Regions from separate parts of the Pseudaquabacterium prasiolae genome, predicted to be linked through region 3. Evidence: predicted binding sites of a transcription regulator. Region 3 holds the regulator's gene; each other region holds the start of a gene.
What was found. Region 3 encodes FNR, which switches genes on or off when oxygen is low (the NO sensors DNR and NnrR bind a similar motif). Its sites were predicted from a motif close to TTGATNNNNATCAA; they were not measured.
Positions count from the first base shown of each region.

Region 1: nifA (nif-specific transcriptional activator NifA) is a predicted target of FNR. The motif match lies at 4,070-4,083, and genes of this name have one in related genera.
Region 2: cobA (uroporphyrinogen-III C-methyltransferase) is a predicted target of FNR. The motif match lies at 2,491-2,504, and genes of this name have one in related genera.

Region 1 covers NZ_JAOCQD020000004.1:276,002-283,033, reverse strand. The annotation lists gene N4G63_RS26830 (efflux RND transporter periplasmic adaptor subunit) at 1-674, shown strand, start outside; gene N4G63_RS26825 (ATP-binding protein) at 703-1,899, opposite strand; gene nifA (nif-specific transcriptional activator NifA) at 2,019-3,893, opposite strand; gene N4G63_RS26815 ((2Fe-2S) ferredoxin domain-containing protein) at 4,114-4,437, opposite strand; gene N4G63_RS26810 (ferritin-like domain-containing protein) at 4,588-5,043, opposite strand; gene N4G63_RS26805 (ferredoxin family protein) at 5,051-5,341, opposite strand; gene N4G63_RS26800 (FAD-dependent monooxygenase) at 5,470-6,777, opposite strand; gene N4G63_RS26795 (electron transfer flavoprotein subunit alpha/FixB family protein) at 6,792-7,032, opposite strand, start outside.
Region 2 covers NZ_JAOCQD020000004.1:176,378-183,409, forward strand. The annotation lists gene N4G63_RS26285 (heme exporter protein CcmB) at 1-538, opposite strand, end outside; gene ccmA (heme ABC exporter ATP-binding protein CcmA) at 529-1,179, opposite strand; gene cobA (uroporphyrinogen-III C-methyltransferase) at 1,466-2,428, opposite strand; gene N4G63_RS26300 (cytochrome D1 domain-containing protein) at 2,652-4,307, shown strand; gene N4G63_RS26305 (c-type cytochrome) at 4,438-4,710, shown strand; gene N4G63_RS26310 (cytochrome D1 domain-containing protein) at 4,722-5,954, shown strand; gene ahbB (siroheme decarboxylase subunit beta) at 5,966-7,032, shown strand, end outside.
Region 3 covers NZ_JAOCQD020000001.1:2,051,207-2,058,238, forward strand. The annotation lists gene hemN (oxygen-independent coproporphyrinogen III oxidase) at 1-690, opposite strand, end outside; gene fnr (fumarate/nitrate reduction transcriptional regulator Fnr) at 860-1,603, shown strand; gene N4G63_RS08940 (hypothetical protein) at 1,622-1,909, opposite strand; gene N4G63_RS08945 (hypothetical protein) at 1,930-2,184, opposite strand; gene ccoG (cytochrome c oxidase accessory protein CcoG) at 2,206-3,675, opposite strand; gene ccoP (cytochrome-c oxidase, cbb3-type subunit III) at 3,692-4,606, opposite strand; gene N4G63_RS08960 (cbb3-type cytochrome oxidase subunit 3) at 4,603-4,782, opposite strand; gene ccoO (cytochrome-c oxidase, cbb3-type subunit II) at 4,802-5,419, opposite strand; gene ccoN (cytochrome-c oxidase, cbb3-type subunit I) at 5,439-6,881, opposite strand; partial or broken gene ccoS (cbb3-type cytochrome oxidase assembly protein CcoS) at 6,982-7,032, opposite strand, start outside.

The sequences.
Region 1 (7,032 bases), on a different contig from region 3:
GTGGTGGCGGTGGTGGTGGTCACGACTGCCTGGTCGAACCCTCGCTGCTGGTCAGCGTGGGCAGCCCGGTGGATGGCGTGCTGAACGAGGTGCTGGCCGACCGCGGCGACACGGTGCGCAAGGGCCAGCGCCTGGCCCAGCTGCAGGCCGGCGTGGAGGCCGCGGCGGTGGATCTGGCCGAGGCCCGCGTGCAGTACGGCCGGCGCAAGGTGGCGCGCAACGAAGGCCTCTACCAGAAGCAGCTGATCTCGGCGCAGGACAAGGACGAGATGGAGACCGAGGCCCGCGTGCACGAAGAAGAGCTCAAGCGCGACCGCGAGAACCTCAAGCTGCGCAGCATCGTCAGCCCGCTGGACGGCGTGGTGGTCGAGCGCAAGCTGGGCGGCGGCGACCTGGTGCGCGCCGACAAGTCCATCGTGATGAAGCTGGCCCAGCTCGACCCGCTGCATGTGGAGGTGGTGCTGCCGTCCGAGCAGTACGGTGCGGTGCGCGTGGGCATGAACGGCCGCGTCAACCTGTCACCGCTGGTGAGCGGCAGCCACAGCGCCCGCGTGACCGTGGTCGACCGCGTGATCGATGCCGCCAGCGGCACCTTCGGCGTGCGCCTGCAACTCGACAACCCGGGCTACAAGATCCCGGCGGGCATCCGCTGCAGCGTGCGGTTCGGCGGCTGAGCGCCCGCGCGCCCGAAAGGGGGGCGGCTCAGATTCCGTCTTCGCCCGTGGTCAGCCGGCCTGGCGGCTCTGGCGGCGGCCAGTGGCCATCGGCCGTGCAGTGCTCGAACCAGCGGTGCATGGCCGCGTCATGCACGGCGTACTCGCCGCGGGCCGACTTCCAGACCAGCGCCGGGTGGCGGTTGCGCAGTGACTCCAGCGCGTTCTGCACCTGCTGCACCGTCACCTTGGCCTGCGCCGTGTCCCGGTAAAAGCGCAGCGCCTCGGCGTCGTAGGGCCTGAAGCGCTGGCCCATCTCCAGCAGACGCCACAACACGGCCTGCTCCAGGGGCTTGAGCGCCAGAAATTCCGATGCCATCTGCGCCTCGTCGTCGCGCTGGCGCGCCTGCGCGGCCTGCAGCACCGCCTGCTCGAAGCGCAGGCCCTGCAGACCCGACAGCGGGCTCAGCGCCTGCCCCAGCGCCTCCATGAAGAACTGCGGCCGGTGGCCGAAGCGCTCGAAGGCCTGCAGCAGCGTGGCGCCCTGCACCGGCGCCAGCGCGGGCCGCTGCGCCGTGATCAGGCGCGACACATGGTCGATGAAATCCTGCCCCAGCGCTGGCATGCGCGAGATCTGCGAGCCATAGAACGGGGCGCCGTTGGTGTTGACCAGGCGCAGCAGCTTGTCCCGGTCGGAGCCCGACATCACCAGCATCAGGTTCACCGTGCCCGGGCGGTTGAGCTGGTCGCGGGCTGACTTCAGCGCCGACATCGTGGCTTCACCGGCCTCGCTGGTCAGCGCATGCTGGGCCTCGTCGACGATCAGGGCCACCGGTGCCTTGGCGGCCTCGTGCAGCGCGCGCAGGGCGTCGGGCAGCGTCACGCCGTCGATCCTGCCGATCTTGCTGACATCGATCTTCAGCGCGCCGGCAATGGTCACGCTGTCCAGCCCGGCCGCCTTGGCGCTGCGGGCCACCACGCCCAGGCGCGGCGCCAGGGCGCGGGCAATGGCATCGGCAACCAGTGCGCCGGGATCGCGCCGCGGGTCGGCCCACAAGTCCACATAGGCCACCACGGCGCCGGCCGCTTCCAGCGCCGGCTGCAGGTCAGCCTGCAGGAAGGTGGACTTGCCCGTGCGGCGTGGCGCAGCCAGAAACAGGCCGTTGTGCGCGTCGCCGAACACCGCCTGGCCGCGCAACGCCGCCACCAGCTCCCGGGCCAGGGCCTCACGGGGAAAGTGGATCACTTTATCTCCAAGTATTGGAGACGCGATAATTTATCGAAGACGGGATAAAAGTCAATAGTGCAGCCGGGCAGCCGCTCAGGCCGTGGCCGCCCCGGCGGCGGCGTCGGGCCGGGGCGCGGTCAGAACTTGCGCACCTCGATGCGGTATTTCTGCAGCGCGTAGCCCAGCTGGCGTGGCGTGACGCGCAGCAGGCGTGCGGCCTTGGCCTGCACCCAGCCGCATTGCTCCATGGCCCAGATCAGGCGCTCGCGCTCGCCTTCGGGTGGCTCGGTGGCGGCCGGGCGGGCGCCGGGCGCGGCCGGCAGGCGCTGGGTGGGGCCGATGCGGGTGACGGTGTCGTGCTCGTCGGGGTCGGCCAGGCTGTCGTCGCCATCGAAGTCGCCAAAGCCCGAGGAGGCCGCGCCGTGGCCGCCATGGCTGCTGCCGTGGCTGTTGCCGTGGCTGTTGCCGTGGCCGCCATGGCCCGGGTGGCTGCCGTGGCCAGGCTCATGGGTGTCGTGGTGGTCGTGCCCACCGCCGTGGCCACCGTGGCCACCGTGGCTGCCATGGCCCGCGCCGTGCCCGGGCGGCTCCACCGCCGACACGGCGTCGGCCTTGTCGACGAAGTGCAGGGTCTGCGTGAGGCAGCGGTTTTGCCGGCAGGGAAAGGCGAAGTCGCGGATCAGGTCGCCCTGCACCATGGTGGCGGTGCGCTCCACGCAGTTCTCGAGCTCGCGCACATTGCCCGGCCAGTAGCAGCTGGTGAGCACCTTCATGCCCTCGGGCGTGATCTTCAGGTGGCGCCGGTTCTCCTTGTTGAAGCGGTCGAGAAAATGCGCCACCAGCGGCGGAATGTCGGCGCGCCGCTCGCGCAGCGGCGGCAGGAAGATGCTGACCACGTTGATGCGGTAGTACAGGTCGGCGCGGTATTCGCCGCGCTTGACCATGCGCTCGAGGTCGCGGTTGGTGGCGCACACCAGGCGCACATCCACCTTCACCGCGCGGTTGCCGCCCACGCGCTCGAACTCGCGCTCCTGCAGCACGCGCAGCAGCTTGGCCTGGAAGGCCGGCGAGATGTCGCCGATCTCGTCGAGGAACAGCGTGCCGCCATGGGCCAGCTCGAAGCGGCCCTTGCGCTCGCCGGCGGCGCCGGTGAAGGCGCCCTTCTCGTGGCCGAACAGCTCGCTTTCGAGCAGGCTCTCGGTGAGTGCGGCGCAGTTCACCTTGATGAAGGGCGCGTCCTTGCGCGGGCTCTGGAAGTGGATGGCGCGCGCCACGGCCTCCTTGCCGGTGCCGCTTTCGCCGCGCAGCAGCACGGTGGCGCGACTGGGCGCGGCCTGGTGCACTTCCACAAACACCTGCTGCATCGGCTTGCTCTCGCCGATCACGTTGTCCAGCGAGTAGCGGCCGCGCGGCTCGCGCGCCAGCGCCTTCTGCAGGCGCGTGGCCTCCTGCTGCAGGCGCTGGTGCTCGTCGCGCACGGCGCCGTGCAGGGCCACGGCCTGGGCCAGCAGCGAGGCGGCCATGGTCAGGATGCGCTGGTCGTCCGACAGGCGCGCGCCGCCGCTCACCTCGCGCTGCGCGGCCAGCACGCCCACCACGGCGCGGTCGGTCTTCAGCGGCACCACGATGAAGGCCATCATGTGCTCGGCATCGGTGGCGCCAAAGGCGCCGGTGCGGTCGAGAAACTCGGGCGCCTGCGCCACGTCGGGCACCGTCACCGGCATGCCGTTGGCATACACGCGGCCGATCACGCCCTCGCCGTAATGCCACTGGCCGCGCTCGGCCTGCTCGTGGTTCAGGCCCACGGCGCTGTGCACCCGCAGCTGGGCCTCGCCGTCGTCGGCCGGCATCACGATCATCGCGCGCGGCAGCTCGAGGTGCGCGGTCAGCACGTTCAGCGCCGAGCGAAAGGTTCGCGTGATGTCCAGCGACGCGCCGAGGATGCGGCAGATTTCGTAGACCGTGATCAGCTCGACATGCGAGCGTTCGTTCATCGGACCGCGAGCAAGCATCGTGCACCTCCTGCGGGCAGCACCCGATGCCGGTGCATCAGGCTGCGCCTGTGTGTCCGCCATGCATCGTTGTCGGGCGATCTGCCCGCCTCACGGTGCCTGGCAGGCGTCAAAGTGCAAGAAGTGAGCCCAGGGAGAACCCGCATGCTCAGGCCCGGTGCAAGGCCGTGTCCATCTTGATGCAGATCAAGCCGCAGCCGCGGTGGCACAAAAAAGCCGCTCACCAGTCGGCCTGGGTGGCCTGCAGGCGCGCCACCGGCACGCCGCCGATCAGGTGCTTCTCGAAGACCTCGACCACGTCCTCGGCGCTCACGCGCTGGTAGAGCACGCCGTCGGGATAGACCAGCACATTGGCGCCGCCATCGCAGGGGCCCAGGCAGCCCGAGTAGGTGATGGCCACCTGGTCGTAGGCATTGCGCTTTTGCAGCTCGGCCCAGAAGGCCTGCAGCAGCGGCGAGGCGCCCTTGGCGGCACACGAGCCGCGCGGATGGCCGGGCGGGCGCTGCTGGCTGCAGACGAAGACATGGCGGGCAGGGCGTGGCATCGGAAACCTCTGGAGGGGATGGTGAACAGGATGTGCTTGCGCGGCGCGCGCGGCCCTTGAACGGGCGCGCTCAGCGGCCGTGCGCGGGCGGGCCGTGCGGGCCGCCGGCCCGCCGGAGCGTGGGCTGCCACGCGGCAGCCGCCTGCGGCCTCAGGCCGGGCTGCGCGCGGCGATCAGGCGGCGCAGCTCGGCCACATGCTGCGACTCCTCGGCGGCAAATTCGGCGGCCAGGCGGCGGGTCTCGGGGTCGCGCGTGGTGGCCGCCACCGCGGCGTAATAGGCATGGCCGCGCTGCTCGCTGTCGAGCGCCAGGCGCAGGGCCTCGGCGCCGTCGAGCAGCGCATCCACGCCGGCCCAGGCGGCTGTCTCGGGGCCGATGCCTTCGGGCCACTGGTACTCGTCGTCGCGCATCACCGGCAGCTCGCGAAAACCGCCGCGCGCCTGGGCCTCGGCCAGGTGCAGGCGAGAGAAGTGCGCCATGCGCGCGAAGAAGGCCTTCAGCTCGCGGTTGCCCTCGGTGTGCATGGCCGCCGAGAGTTCTTCATAGCGCCGGGCAGCCTCGCGCTCCAGCGCGATGGCATGGGCCAGAAAGGCTTCAACTTCCACGGCCGCCTCAGCCGAACTTGAAGAGGATGCCGTAGCCGCCGCGCGGGTACTCCCAGGCCACGTTGGCGTGCTCGGTGCAGATCACGCGGCAGCTGCCGCATTCAAGGCAGCCATCGGTGATCAAGGTGACCGTGCGGTTGCCTTCGGCCTTGTAGCAGCTGGCCGGGCACACAAAGGTGCAGGCCTGGCTCTGGCAATCGTTGCTGCACACCGCCGGGTTCTTGATCTGGATGTGCGGCCGACCGTGGTCGACCTTGTAGCGGTTCTGGAAGAGCTTCTCTTCAACGTTGACGTTCATGGTGAACCTCGTCTCAATGACCGCAGGATTGCGGTGAAAACCAAGCAGTCGCCGCGGAACCGGCTTTGCCGGGCCGCTGGCGGCGCCCCCTTGAGGGGGAAGCGGCCCTGGCCGCTTCGGGGGTGGGCCTACCTCACGGCCCGCCAGATCTTGAATGCGTCGGACATGAGGCCGCCGAGACGGCGGGCGGATTTGAAGCTGCCCAGGATCTCGCGCTCCTTGGTCTTCTTGTCCACGCCGTCCACGGTGAACAGGGTCTGCGCGGCGCGGTTGAGCAAGGCCGGGTAGGTGGTGAAGAACTGCGGGCTGGTGTGCAGCACCTCGGGCAGATCGCGGTACTTCTTCAGATCCTTCATCACGAAGCTCTGGTCCAGCGCGGCCTTGTAGGCGGCCAGGGTCTTGGCGGTCAGCGGCTGGCCGGCGGCCTTGGCGGCGATCACCGTCTCGGCGGCCAGGCGGCCGGTGGTCATGGCCAGGTTGCTGCCCTCGCGGTGCGCGGCGTTGACGAAGCCGCCCGAGTCGCCCACGATCATCCAGCCCTCGCCATAGATCTGCGGCACGGCGTGGAAGCCGCCTTCGGGGATCAGGTGCGCGGCGTACTCCTTCATCTCGCCGCCCTCGATCAGCGGTGCGATGCTGGGGTGGGCCTTCAGCTTCTCGAGCAGCGCATAGGGCGTGGTGCGCTTGGGGTTGGCCTTGAAGTCGCTGAGCATGCAGCCCACGCCGATGGTCAGCGAATCCTTGTTGGTGTAGAGAAAGCCGGTGCCCACCATGCCCTCGGTCACCGAGCCCATCATCTCGATGACCACGCCCGAGTCTTCACCGATGTTGAAGCGCGCCTGGATCACCTCCTCGGGCATGAAGAGGATCTCCTTGACCGCCAGCGCCACGTTCCTGGCCTCGATCTCGCCGTGAAAGCCGGCCTTGCGCGCCAGCGTGCTGTTCACGCCGTCGGCCAGCACCACCACGTCGGCATACACCTCGCCGCCCATGCGGTCGCAGCGCACGCCGATGCAGCGCTGGCCGTCCATCAGCAGCTCTTCCACCGTGGTCTCGCAGATCAGCAGCGCGCCGGCCTCGCGCACCTTGCTCGAGAACCACTTGTCAAACTGCGCGCGGATGATGGTGTAGCGGTTGTACGGCGGCTTGTTGTAGTCGTCGCTGCGGTAGTGGGTGCCGACGAAGCTGGTGTCGTCGAGCATCCACATGCGCTGCTCGATGATGTGCCGCTCCAGCGGCGCGTCATCGCGGAAGTCGGGGATGATCTTCTCCAGCGCATTGGCGTACAGGATCGCGCCCTGCACGTTCTTGCTGCCGGGGTATTCGCCGCGCTCGATCTGCAGCACCTTCAGGCCGGCCTTGGCCAGGGTGTAGGTGGCGGCGTTGCCCGAGGGCCCCGCACCGACCACGATCGCGTCGAAATGCTCTTTCGCCATGCTCATCTCCTGGGTTAGGCAGCGCGCTTGATCCGCTTGTCGAGGTGCGTGCGGAAGGCGTGGGTCAGGGCCGGCAGCACCTGCATCGCATTGCCCACGATGCCGTGGTGCGCAAAGTCGAAGATCGGCGCGTTGGGGTCGGTGTTGATGGCCACGATGATGTCGCTGCTCTCCATGCCCACGCGGTGCTGGATGGCGCCGCTCACGCCGGCGGCGATGTAGAGCTTGGGCCGCACGGTCTTGCCGGTCTGGCCG
Region 2 (7,032 bases), on a different contig from region 3:
CGCGCGCGCCGGCGCACAGTGCCGCGGCCGCGGCGGCCAGCAGGGCCAGCACGCCGGTGCCCAGCGCCAGCGCCAGCAGCAAGGTGCCCAGGGCCTGCGGCGCCAGCGCGAACTGCAGCGCCACCAGCGGCGCCACCAGCAGCACCGGCACCGCGGCCAGCACCCACTGCACCGCCATGCGCGCGGCCATCAGCAGCGCCAGCGGCACGCCGGCCAGGCGCCACTGGTCGAGCCAGCCGCTGCGCAGGTCGTCGTCGAACAGGCGCGCGCTGGCCAGCAGCACGGCCAGAAACGCCGCCACCCACAGCACACCGGGCGCCAGCAGCTGCAGCGTGGCCGCCTCGGGCCGCAGCGCCAGCGGGAACAGGCTGGTCACGACGACAAAAAACACCGCCTGCAGCGCCAGATCGGCCGGGCGCTGCCAGGCCAGCTGCCATTCGCGGCCGACGATGGCCCGCAGCGCCGGCGTCCAGTGCCGATCGGCCGCGGCCTGCAGGCCGGCCAGCGGCAGCGCGGCGGATGGCGGGGTCAGGCCCATGCCAGGCCCGCTGACCGGCTGGACGATGGCGCGCGGGCCGGCGGCGGCGCCGCGGCGGCCAGCCGCAGCACCTGGGCCCCGCTCAGGGCCGCGGGCAGCGCCTGGTGCGAGCTGAGCACCACCGCGCCGCCGCGCCGCAGCTGGGCCTGGCACAGGGCGGCCAGCCAGTCGCAGCCGGCCGAATCCAGCGCATCAAAGGGTTCGTCCAGCAGCCACACCGCGCGCGGCAGCAGGGCCAGCACCGCCAGCGCCACCTTGCGCCGCTGGCCGGCCGACAGCGTGCGCAGCGCCTGCGCGGGCGGCACCTGCAGCTGCGCCAGCTGGGCGTCGATGCGCGCGGGCAGCGTGCCGCCGTCGGGCTCGCCGGCCAGCATCAGCCACTGGTGCAGGTTGCGCCGGGCGTCCAGCGCGTCGGCCAGCGGCAGCGTGTGCCCCAGCCACCACAGCCCGGCAGCCGGGCGCTGCAGCCGCACCTGGCCCAGCGCCGGCGGCCGCAGGCCGGCCAGCGTGCGCAGCAGCGTGGTCTTGCCGCAGCCATTGGGGCCCTGCACATGCAGCAGCTGCCCAGCCTCCAGGTTGAGCGACAGCGGCCCCCACAACGGGCGGCCGGCGCGCGCCGCCACCAGGCCCTGCGCCTGCAACAGCAGCGGCGCAGCGGCCCGACCCGCGCTGGCGGCTGGGGCTGGGGCTGGGGCTGGGGCTGGGGCTGGGGCTGGAGCTGGAGCAGGTCTGGGGGCGGGCCCGCAACCGGCAATGGCAATGGAAATTGCGATTGCGATGGCAATGGCAATGGCAAGCCGGACGGCTCGCACGCAAAGACGCAGGGTGACGGCATGGCAACTGGCGTTACGCCGACGTGCCGTCATTGGCGCGTCGCAGCGGAGTCGCCATTGTGGGAAGCCGCTGCGTCGTCGGACTTGACTCAGGTCAAGCCGGACTCTCGGCCACGGCCCGTGCCGGCACCGGGGCGCTCAGCGCCGAACTCACTGCAACGTTGACCGCGGCGCTCACCGCGACATTGACCGCGACATTGACCGCGGCGATGGACGCGGCAGGCACCAAGGCCGGTGCCGCGGGCCGCACCGCCAGCGCGGCCGCCAGCACCGGCTGCAGCGCCAGCACCGTGCCCACCACGATCAGCGCCGGCGCCTGCACCTGCTGCGCCAGCACGCGCGCCGGCAGCGTGGCCAGGCTGCCATGGGTGATGCGCTGGTCCGCCGTGCTGGCGCGCTCGATGGTGGCCGCCGGCGTGGCGGCCGGCAGGCCATGGGCCACCAGGGCCGCGCAGATCTGCGGCAAGGCGCGCAGACCCATGTAGAACACCAGGGTCTGGCCGGGCCGGGCCAGCGCCGGCCAGTCGAGCGCGGGCTCGCCGCCGGCCTCGTCGTCGCGCCCATGGCCGGTGGCCAGCACCAGGCGCTGGGCATGGTCGCGGTGGGTCAGCGGCAGGCCGAAGGCCGCCGCCGCGCCCTGCGCCGCGCTGATGCCGGGCACCACCTCGAAGGGGATGCCGGCTGCGGCCAGCGCCTCGGCCTCCTCGCCACCGCGGCCGAACACGAAGGGGTCGCCGCCCTTCAGCCGCACCAGCGCCCGCCCGCCGCGCGCCAGCGCAATCATCAGCGCCGTGATCTCGTGCTGGCGCAGCGCATGGCGGCCGCAGCGCTTGCCCACGTCGATGCGCCGGGCCTGCGGCGGCACCAGGTCGAGCACGCCGGGGCCCACCAGGGCGTCGTGCAGCACCAGCCCGGCCTGACCCAGCAGGCGAGCGGCCTTGACGGTCAGCAGATCGGGGTCGCCGGGGCCGGCGCCCACCAGGCTCACGCGGCCCGGCGGGCGCAGGCCGCAGGGCCGGCAGGGCGGGGCTGACAGGTCGTCATCGATGCGTCGCATGGCGCCTCCGGTTTGCGCTGGATGGGGTGAGTCGATTCTTGGCAGCGCCTGCCGGAGCGTCCTTGAACTGGTTCAAGGACGCCCGGCCGCTGCGCCGCAAGCATGCGTGCCACGACAAGGAACCAACCCAAGGAGTGGACACATGCCCGCCAAGCTTCTCCGACTGAACCCCCTGGCCGCCGTGCTGGGCACCGCCATCGCGCTGAGCGCCCTGGCCCCTGCGATGGCGCAGGACAAGAAGGCCGTCACACCGGCCGAGATGAACTACCAGGCCGGCGCCTCGCCGCTGGGCGCCGAGCCGATGGTGCAGAGCAGCCACCCGAAGGCACCGCCGATGACCCAGGCCGAGTTCGACCGCGCGCGCCAGATCTATTTCGAGCGCTGCGCGGGCTGCCATGGCGTGCTGCGCAAGGGCGCCACCGGCAAGCCGCTGACCCCCGACCTCACCCAGGCCAAGGGCACCGACTACCTGAAGGTGTTCATCGCCTACGGCTCGCCGGCCGGCATGCCCAACTGGCTGACCAGCGGCGACTTCGACGACAAGACGGTCGACCTGATGGCGCGCTACATCCAGCACGAGGCGCCCACGCCGCCCGAGTTCGGGCTCGAGCAGATGAAGGCCACCTGGAAGCTGATCGTGCCGCCCGAGGCCCGGCCCAAGAAGAAGATGAACGGCTACAACATCGCCAACATCTTCAGCACCACGCTGCGCGACACCGGCGAGGTGGCCCTGATCGACGGCGACACCAAGCAGATCATCAACATCGTCAAGACCGGCTACGCGGTGCACATCAGCCGCCTGTCGGCCTCGGGCCGCTACCTGTTCGTGATCGGGCGCGACGCCAAGATCAACATGATCGACCTGTGGATGCCCAAGCCCGACAACGTGGCCGAGATCCGCGTGGGCCTCGAGGCCCGCTCGGTGGACACCAGCAAGTACAAGGGCTACGAAGACCGCTACGCCATTGCCGGCAGCTACTGGCCGCCGCAGTACACCATCATGAACGGCGACACGCTGGAGCCGCTGAAGATCGTGTCGACCCGCGGCAACACGGTGGACAAGCAGGAGTACCACCCCGAGCCGCGCGTGGCCTCGATCGTGGCCAGCCACTACAAGCCGGAGTTCGTGGTCAACGTCAAGGAGACCGGCCAGACCCTGCTGGTCAACTACTCGGACATCGATGCGCTGAAGGTCACCACCATCGGCACCGCGCGCTTCCTGCACGACGGCGGCCTGGACTCGACCGGCCGCTACTTCATGGTGGCCGCCAACCAGAGCAACAAGATCGCCGCGGTCGACCTGAAGGAAGGCAAGCTGACCAAGCTGATCGAGGTGGGCAAGATCCCGCACCCCGGGCGCGGCGCCAACTTCGTGCACCCGAAGTTCGGGCCGGTGTGGGCCACCGGCCACCTCGGCGACGAGACCATCTCGCTGATCGGCACCGACCCGGCCAAGCACAAGGCCCAGGCCTTCCAGGTGGTGGAGACGCTCAAGGGCCAGGGCGGCGGCAACCTGTTCATCAAGAGCCACCCGAAGAGCCAGCACCTGTACGTGGACACGCCGCTGAACCCCGATCCGAAGCTCTCGCAGTCGGTGGCGGTGTTCGATGTGAAGAACCTGGCCAAGGGCTTCACCGTGCTGCCCATTGCCGAGTGGTCCGGGCTGAAGGACGACGGCGCCAAGCGCGTGGTGCAGCCCGAGTACAACAAGGCCGGCGACGAGGTCTGGTTCGCGGTGTGGAGTGCCAAGAACAAGGAGAGCGCGATGGTCATCGTGGATGACAAGACGCTCAAGCTCAAGGCCGTGATCAAGGACCCGCGCCTGATCACGCCCACCGGGCACTTCAACGTGCACAACACCCAGCACGACGTTTACTAGTCCCCCCCCGAAGCGGCCTGGTGGCCGCTGGGTTGACACGGCCTTTGCCGGAGCGCATGCCTTGAATCGAGTCCTGCCGCTGCTGCTGTGGCTGGCCTGTGCTGCGGCGCATGCCGCCGACGGCGCGCCGATGGCCCCCGCGCCAGAACGCCAGGGCGCACTGGTGCGCATGGTGCGGCAGGACTGCGGCTCGTGCCACGGCATGCGCCTGAGCGGCGGCCTGGGCCCGGCGCTCACGCGCGAGGCCCTGGCCGACAAGCCGCTGGCCTTTGTGGCCAGCACCATCTTCCACGGCCGCCCGGGCACACCGATGCCCGGCTGGCGCCGCCTGCTCACCGAGGCCGAGGCCGACTGGATCGCGCAGCGCCTGGTGGCCGGCTTTCCCGAGGAGTCTGCGCGGTGAACCGCCGATCGATGTTCACACTGGCGGCCACGCTGCCGGCCTGGCCGCTGCTGGGCAACCTGGCTGGCTGCGCCGGGGCGCCGCCGGCAGCCGCTGCACCGGTGGCCGAACCCGTCGGCACCGGCGACCTGGGCGTGGTGATCGAGCGCGCCCGCGGCACGCTGGCCATCGTCGACACCACGCAGCGCCGCGTGCGCGCCGAGGTGCCGGGCCTGGGCGACCTGTCGCATGCCTCGGTGGTGTTCTCGCGCGACGGCCTGCACGCCTATGTGTTTGGCCGCGACGGCGGGCTCACCCAGGTCAACCTGCTCACCCAGCGCATCGTCAACCGCGTGATGCAGGCCGGCAACTCGATCGGCGGCGCGGTCAGCGCCGACGGCACGCTGGTGGCGGCGCAGAACTACACGCCCGGTGGCGTGAAGGTGTTCGACGCCCGCACGCTGGCCCTGGTGGCCGACATCCCGGCCTGGTACGGGCCCGAAGCCACCGCCGGCGACGGCGGGCGCAGGCGTTCGCGCGTGGTGGGCCTGGTCGATCTGCCCGACCGGCGCTTTGCCTTCAGCCTGTTCGATGCCGATGCGATCTGGATCGCCGATCTGTCGCAGGACCCGACCCGCCCGCAGATCACCCGCCTGCCCGGCATCGGCCGCCAGCCCTACGACGCGCTGGTCACGCCCGATGGCCGCCACTACATCGCCGGCCTGTTCGGCGAGGACGGCCTGGCGATGGTGGATCTGTGGGCGCCGCAGCCGCAGGCGCGCCGCATCCTGGGCGGCTATGGCCGCGGCCAGCAGCCGCTGCCGGTGTACAAGATGCCGCACCTGCGCGGCTGGGCGGTGGCCGGCCGCCATGCCTACCTGCCGGCCATCGGCCGCCACGAGGTGCTGGTGGTCGACACCGCCAGCTGGCAGGAGGTGGCGCGCATCCCGGTGGCCGGCCAGCCGGTGTTCGTGATCGCGCGGCCCGACGGCCGCCAGGTGTGGGTGAACTTCGCCCTGCCCGACTACCACCGCGTGCAGGTCATCGACACCCCCAGCCAGCGCGTGATCGACACGCTGGAGCCCGGCAAGGCCGTGCTGCACATGGAGTTCACGCCGCGCGGCGAGCAGGTGTGGATCAGCTGCCGCGACGACAACCAGGTGCAGGTCTACGACACCCGGCGCCGCCTGCCCGTGGCGCGCCTGGCACTGGATTCGCCCAGCGGCATCTTCTTCACCGCGCGGGCCGCGCGCACCGGCTTCTGAACCCGCCCGCCATGCCCCTCCACCGCCCCACCCCCGCCGGCCTGTGCGCGCCCAGCGAGCTGCACCTGGCCCTGCTCAACCCCTGGCAGCACGGCTTTCCGCTGGAGCGGGCGCCGTATGCGCGCCTGGCGCTGGCCAGCGGCCTGCCCGAGGCCGCGGTGCTGCGCCACCTGCGCCGGCTGCAGTACGAGGGCAGCCTCAGTCGCATCGGCGGCGTGTTTGCGCACGAGGCCGGCGGCGCCGCGCTGCTGGCGGCCATGCAGGTGCCGCCCGCGCGGCTGGAGGCGGTGGCCGCCACCGTGTCGGCCCATCCCGGCGTGAACCACAACTACCAGCGCGAGCACGCCTACAACCTGTGGTTCGTGATGACCGGCCAGGACCCCGACGCGGTGGACGACGCGATCGCCCTGCTGCAGCGCGCCACCGGCTTGCACGCGCTGAGTCTGCGCATGCGGCGGGCCTATCGCATCGATCTGGGCTTTGACCTCGATACCGCCCACACCCCCGCGCGAAACCCCGGACGAAGCCGTTCCCGCGCCGGCCGCGGCCAGCCGGGCCAGGTGCCGCCAATCGCCGATCATGAGCGTGCGCTGGCGGCCCTGGTGGAAGACGGCCTGCCGCTGCTCAGCCGCCCCTTCGATGCCTGGGCCGAGGCCCTGGGCTGGCCGCCCGAGCAGGTGCTGGCCACGCTGCAGCGCTGGCTCGATCAGGGCGTGCTGCGCCGCTTCGGTACCGTGGTGCGGCACCACGAGCTGGGCTACCAGGCCAATGCCATGACCGTCTTCGACGTGCCCGATGCGCAGGTGGACGGTCTGGGCGAACGCCTGGCCTGCCAGCCCGGCGTCACGCTGGCCTACCGGCGCGAGCGCGCCGCCGGCTGGCCCTACAACCTGTACTGCATGGTGCATGGCCAGCACCGCGACGAGGTGCTGGCGCAGATCGCGGCGCTGCGCCGCACCACCGGGCTGCAGGCCTTCCACCACCAGGTGCTGTTCTCGTGCCGGCGCTTCAAGCAGACCGGTGCGCGCCGCTTTCGCGCCCTGCCGCCGGGCAGCCCGGCGCCCCATGCGCTGCAAGC
Region 3 (7,032 bases):
GGTCTGCTTGGGCAGGCCGTAGATCAGGTCGGCATTGATCGACTCGAAGCCGATCTCGCGCGCCGCGCGCATCAGCTCTCGCACCGATTCGAAGGGCTGCACCCGGTGCACCGCCTGCTGCACCGCGGCGTCGAAATCCTGCACACCGAAGCTCAGCCGGTTGAAACCGAGCGCCGCGAAGTGCCGCAGCCGCTCGGGCGAGGCGGTGCGTGGATCGACCTCGATCGACACCTCGGCGCCCGGCGCGATGCGAAAGTTCTCGCGCAGCATGGCCATCAGGCCGGTGAGTTCGTCGTCGCTCAGGAAGGTGGGGGTGCCGCCGCCCAGGTGCAGCTGCGACACCGCCTGGCCGCGGCCGAGCACGGCCACGTTCAGCGCCACCTCCTGGGCCAGCACCTCCAGGTACTCGGCCGCGCGCTCATGGTGCTTGGTGATGACCTTGTTGCAGGCGCAGTAGTAGCACACCGATTCGCAGAACGGGATGTGCAGGTACAGCGACAGCGGTGGCACCCCGCCCACGGTGGCGCCCGACGCGCGCTGCGCGAGCGCACCGACATAAGCCTCGGCACCAAAGGCCTCGACAAAGCGGTCGGCGGTGGGATAGGACGTGTAGCGTGGACCGGGGCGGTCCAGTCGGCGCAGCATGGCTTCGGTGAGCACAGGCACCTGGTCGATGGCGGATTGATCCATGATCCGCACTGTGCCCAAGCGCCCGAACCGGGCCTTGATCTGGCTCAAGTCGCGCTTTACGCCGGGGGAAAACAATGATCCCATGCTTGCGCCCGGTCAGACGACCCCAGGGCACAGACACTGGACCTTGCGCCAGAACAACCGCGGAGACGCATTGACAATGCCTGACATGAACGCCGCTGCCGACGCCAACCGGGTCCGCCCCGATGCCTTCAAGGTGGCCTGCTCCAGCTGCAACCTGCGTGAGCTGTGCTTGCCGGTGGGGCTGACGCGCGAAAACCTCGAGCGCCTTGACACCCTGGTGGCCACGCGCCGCACCGTTGAGCGGGGCGACATGCTGTTTCGGGCCGGCGACGAGTTCCAGTCGCTCTACGCGGTGCGCACCGGTTTTTTCAAGACCTGCGTGTCGTCGGAGGACGGGCGCGACCAGGTCACCGGCTTCCAGATGGCCGGCGAGTTGCTGGGGCTGGACGGCATCAGCACCGACAACCACACCTGCGATGCGGTGGCGCTGGAGGATTCGCAGGTCTGCGTGATCCCCTACCGCCAGCTCGAAGACCTGTCGCGCGAGTTCAACGAGCTGCAGCACCAGTTCCACAAGATCATGAGCCGCGAGATCGTGCGCGACCATGGTGTGATGCTGCTGCTGGGCAGCATGCGCGCCGAGGAACGTCTGGCGGCCTTCTTGCTGAACCTGACCCAGCGCCTGAAGGCGCGTGGCTTTTCGGCCTCGGCGCTGATCCTGCGCATGACGCGCGAAGAGATCGGCAGCTACCTGGGCCTGAAGCTCGAGACGGTGAGCCGCACCTTCAGCAAGTTCCAGGACGACGGCATTCTCGAGGTCAAGCAGCGGCAGATCCGCATCATCGACCAGGACATGCTGCAAAGCCTGGTCAACGGCGCCGCCTGCTGAGGCACTGCGGCCGGCTGCTCAGGCCGGCCAGCGCGGGCGGCCGGGGCCGGATTCGGCCTGGTTCAGCTCATCGGCCGTCTGGTGCAGCAGCTGCGTCAGCGCGCCTGCCGTGGCGATGACACCCCAGAACACGAAAAACGCCAGCGTGTAGACGCCCGCTGGTGCCAGCTCGACCGGGGCCCCGCCAAACCAGTGCAGCGTGGCCGGATCGACCAGCGCGAACACCAGCATCTCCAGCACGCCGGCCATCAGGAAGGCCGGCCACAGCACGGCCAGGGCCCGCAGGGTGAAGCGCCCGGTGGACATGGGCTTCTCTGGCGCGCGCTTCAGCGCGGCGCCGCGGTGGCGGCATGGTTGCGGGCCTGTACTGCCGGCATGTTGCCGGTGGGCTGCACCGGCGCCGTGCGCGCCGAGGGGGTCTCGACCAGCACCTCGTCGGCGCCGCGGTAGGCCACCACGGCGGTGAAGATGCTGGCCACCACCACGGCGGCGGGGCCGCCAAGCACCAGCCACACCATGCCGATGCGCCACCAGGGCGTGGGCGCGGTGCCTGCGGGGTGGCCTGGGTTCGATGCGTTCATGCTCGGTCTCCGGTGGCCGCGTCAGCGCGGCACGACAAAGGTGGATTTTTCGCTGAGGGCGGCACCGCTCGCGTCGGCACCGCGGCGGTCGGCCTCGATCAGGCCGATCTCGAAGTGGATCGGGTGGGCGCCCGGCCCGGCCTGTTGCGCGGCCTCGGCGGGCACCTGCACCGACACCGTGACCCAGCGCGCCTCGGCCGAGGCCAGGTGCAGCTCGGGCACGGCGCCCAGCGTGATGCCCGGCAGGCCCTGCACCGCCAGTCTCAGGCGTTGCGGCTGCTCGGTGGCGTTCATGATCTGCAAGCGGTAGACGTTCTCGATGCGGCCGTCCTCGACCATGCGGGCCAGCGTGGCGCGGTCGCGCACCACGTCCACGCGGAACGGGTGGCGCAGCGCCAGCGCCGCCAGCAGCGCCAGCACCACCAGCCCCAGGATGGCGGTGTAGACCAGCACCCGCGGGCGGAAGATGCGGCGCAGCTTCTGCCCGCGGCTCAGGTGCTGGGCCAGGCCATTCTGGGTGTCAAAGCGCACCAGGCCCTTGGCATAACCCATCTTGCCCATGACCTCGTCGCACACGTCCACGCAGGCGGCGCAGCCGATGCACTCGTACTGCAGGCCCTTGCGGATGTCGATGCCGGTGGGGCAGACCTGCACGCACAGGCCGCAGTCGACGCAGTCGCCCAGGCCCAGCTTGCGCGGATCGGCCTTCTTGCTGCGCGAGCCGCGTGGATCACCGCGCTCGCTGTCGTAGCTGATGATCAGCGTGTCCTTGTCGAACATCGCGCTCTGGAAGCGCGCGTAGGGGCACATGTACTTGCACACCTGCTCGCGCATGAAGCCGGCATTGCCATAGGTGGCAAAGCCGTAGAACAGCACCCAGAACCATTCCCAGGGCCCCAGGCCCAGCGTGGCCGCCGAGCCCAGCAGCGTGTGGATGGGGGTGAAGTAGCCGACGAAGGTGAAGCCGGTCCACAGCCCGATCACCACCCAGGCGATCTGCTTGGCGCTCTTGCGCCAGAGCTTGTTGAAGTTCCAGGGCCCGTCGTCGAGGCGCATGCGGGCGATGCGGTCACCCTCGATCTTGTGCTCCACCCACATGAAGATCTCGGTGTACACCGTCTGCGGGCAGGCATAGCCGCACCACAGGCGCCCGGCCACCGCGGTGAACAGGAACAGCGCATAGGCCGAGATGATCAGGATCGCCGTCAGGAAGATGAAGTCCTGCGGATAGAGCACCAGCGGCCCGATGTAGAAGCGCCGCGCGCCCAGATCGAACAGCACGAACTGGCGTGCGTTCCAGCTCAGCCAGGGCAGGCCGTAGAACAGCAGCTGGGTGAACCAGACCAGGCCCCAGCGCCAGCGCATGAACAGGCCGCTGACGGCGCGCGGGTAGATCTTGCGCTGCTTCTGGTACAGCGAGACCACCGCCGTGGAGCTGTCTTCGGCCAGCGTTGCGCCTGCGCTGGCCGTGGTGCCGGTGGTCTCGCTCATGGGCTGGCGTCAGGCCTTACTTGACCGCCACGGCGGTGCCTTGCGACAGGTTCCAGACATAGGCCGAGAGCACATGGATCTGCTCGGGCGTCAGCCGCTTGTCGAAGGCCGGCATCACATTGGTCTTGCCGGCGCCCACGATGTGCACGATGGCCTCCTCGCCCCAGCCATGCAGCCACACCTTGTCGCTGAGGTTGGGCGCGCCCAGGGCTTGGTTGCCCTTGCCGTCGCCGCCATGGCAGGCAGCGCAGGCCGCGTACTTGGCCTTGCCGAGCTGCGCCGCCACGTTGTTGTGCGGGCTGCCCGACAGGCTGAGCACATAGTTGGCGACGTTCTTGACGTCTTCGGGCGTGCCCACGGCGGCGGCCATCGGCGGCATCATGCCCTGGCGGCCGGCGGCAATGGTCTTGGCGATGTACTCGGGGCCGGTGCCGCCCAGCCAGTCGCTGTCGGCCAGGTTCGGGAACCCCTTGCTGCCACGTGCGTCAGAGCCGTGGCACTGGGCGCAGTTGTTGACGAACAGGCGCTCGCCAATGCCCAGGGCCTGCGCGTCCTTGGCCAGCTCGGCTGCCGGCATGGCCTTGAACTTGTCGTACACCGGCGCCATGGCGGCGTGGGCCTTCTGCTGCTCGGTTTCCCACTGGCCGGCACTGCTCCACTTGAAGGTGCCGGGGTTGGTGCCCAGGCCCGGGTAGAAGGTGAGGTAGGCCGCGGCAAAGACCACGGTGATCACGAACAGCCACATCCACCAGCGCGGCAGCGGGTTGTTCATCTCCTTGAGGTCTTCGTCCCAGATGTGCCCGGTGCTGTTGTCGTCGGCCATCGGCTTGCGCTTGCTGGCGATCACCAGCACCACAATGCAGAAGACCAGGGAGAGGATGGTGGCGACGGACACGAACACCGCCCAGCCCCCACTGATGAAGTCGCTCATTGCTTGGCTCCTTGAGAACGCTGCGCGGCGCCCGAGGGTTCATCGTCGATGAAGGGCAGCTGCGCCGCCGCATCAAAGGCCTCGCGGCGCCGGCCCTTCCAGGCCCAGACCACGATGCCCAGGAAGACGAGAAACGAGAACAGCGTCACCGCGCTGCGCAGAACGATCAGTTCCATGGTTTGCGTCCGGTGGATGTCACTTGCGGGCGGTGCCCATGACCTGCAGGTAGGCGATCAGCGCCTCCATCTCGGTCTTGCCCTTGACGTCGTCGGCCGACTTGGCGATCTCGTCGTCGGTGTAGGGCACGCCCACCACGCGCAGCGCCTTCATGCGCGGCGCCATGCCGGCGGCGTCGACCGTGGCCGCGCTCAGCCACGGGTAGGCCGGCATGTTCGACTCGGGCACCACGTCGCGCGGATTGACCAGGTGGATGCGGTGCCACTCGTCGCTGTACTTGCCGCCCACGCGGTGCAGGTCGGGCCCGGTGCGCTTGCTGCCCCACTGGAAGGGATGGTCGTAGACGAACTCGCCGGCCACCGAGTACGGGCCGTAGCGCAGCGTCTCGGCGCGGAACGGACGGATCATCTGCGAGTGGCAGTTGTAGCAGCCCTCGCGCAGATAGATGTCACGGCCGGCCAGCTGCAGCGCGGTGTAGGGCTTCAGGCCCTCCACCGGCTGGGTGGTCGAGCGCTGGAAGAACAGCGGCACGATCTCCACCAGCCCGCCCACCGCCACGGTGAGCAGGATCAGCACGATCATCAGGAAGTTGCTGGTCTCGATCTTCTCGTGACCACTGGGTGCATGGGTTGCCATGATCTTGTTCTCCTTGTGCTCAGGCGTGGGCCGCCACCAGCGGGATCGGTGCCGCAACGGCCTGCCCGGTCTGCACCGTCTTGATCACGTTCCAGAGCATGATGACCATGCCGCCGAGGTACAGCAGACCGCCGCCGACACGGATCACGTAGAACGGGTAGGTGGCCTTCACGCTCTCGACGAAGCTGTACACCAGCGTGCCGTCGGGGTTGACCGCGCGCCACATCAGGCCCTGCATCACCCCGGCGATCCACATCGCGGCGATGTACAGCACGATGCCGATGGTGGCCACCCAAAAGTGCAGCTCGATGGCCTTGGTGCTGTACATCTGCTTCTTGCCGAACATGCGCGGAATCAGGTGGTACAACGAGCCGATCGAGATCAGGCCCACCCAGCCCAGCGCACCCGAGTGCACGTGGCCCACCGTCCAGTCGGTGTAGTGGCTGAGCGCGTTGACGGTCTTGATCGACATCATCGGCCCCTCGAAGGTGCTCATGCCGTAGAACGACAGGCTCACGATCAGGAACTTCAGGATCGGGTCGTCACGCAGCTTGTGCCAGGCACCCGAGAGGGTCATGATGCCGTTGATCATGCCGCCCCAGCTGGGCGCCAGCAGCACCAGCGAGAAGATCATGCCGATCGACTGCGCCCAGTCGGGCAGCGCGGTGTAGTGCAGGTGGTGCGGGCCCGCCCACATGTAGGTGAAGATCAGCGCCCAGAAGTGCACGATCGACAGGCGGTAGCTGTACACCGGCCGGCCAGCCTGCTTGGGGATGTAGTAGTACATCATCCCCAGGAAGCCCGCGGTCAGGAAGAAGCCCACCGCGTTGTGGCCGTACCACCACTGCACCATGGCGTCCTGCACGCCGGCGTAGGCGCTGTAGCTCTTGGTCAGGCTCACCGGCACGGCCGCCGAGTTGACGATGTGCAGCAGGGCCACGGCGATGATGAAGGCGCCGAAGAACCAGTTGGCCACGTAGATGTGGCGCACCTTGCGCGTGCCCACGGTGCCGAAGAACACCACCGCATACGACACCCAGCACACCGCGATGGTGATGTCGATGGGCCATTCGAGCTCGGCGTACTCCTTGCCGCTGGTGAAGCCCAGCGGCAGCGTGATCACCGCGGCCACGATGACCAGGTTCCACAGTGCAAAGGTGAACCACGCCAGCGAGGGTAGGAACAGCCGGGTCTGGCAAGTGCGCTGCACCACGTGGTAGCTGGTGGCAAACAGCACGCAGCCACCGAACGCGAAGATCACCGCATTGGTGTGCAGCGGCCGCAGCCGCCCGTAACTGAGGTACGGGATGCCCATGTTGAGCTCGGGCCACGCGAGCTGGGCGGCGATGATCACGCCGACCAGCATGCCCACGATGCCGTAGACCACGGAGACGAGTGCGAATGCCCGCACCACGCCGTCGCTGTAGACCGGTGCGGCTGTTGTTGTGGAGTTACTTGCCATTGACTCCTCCTTCCAGGATTCAAGAATGACCAGACTGACGATCAGGGGATTGTTCGGGCTGACCCCTAGACGGCAATTGATCCGTGTCAACCGCCTCAGGATCGTTGGCCAGGATGCGCTCGCCTTCGCGCTCGAGATCGTCGAATTGCCC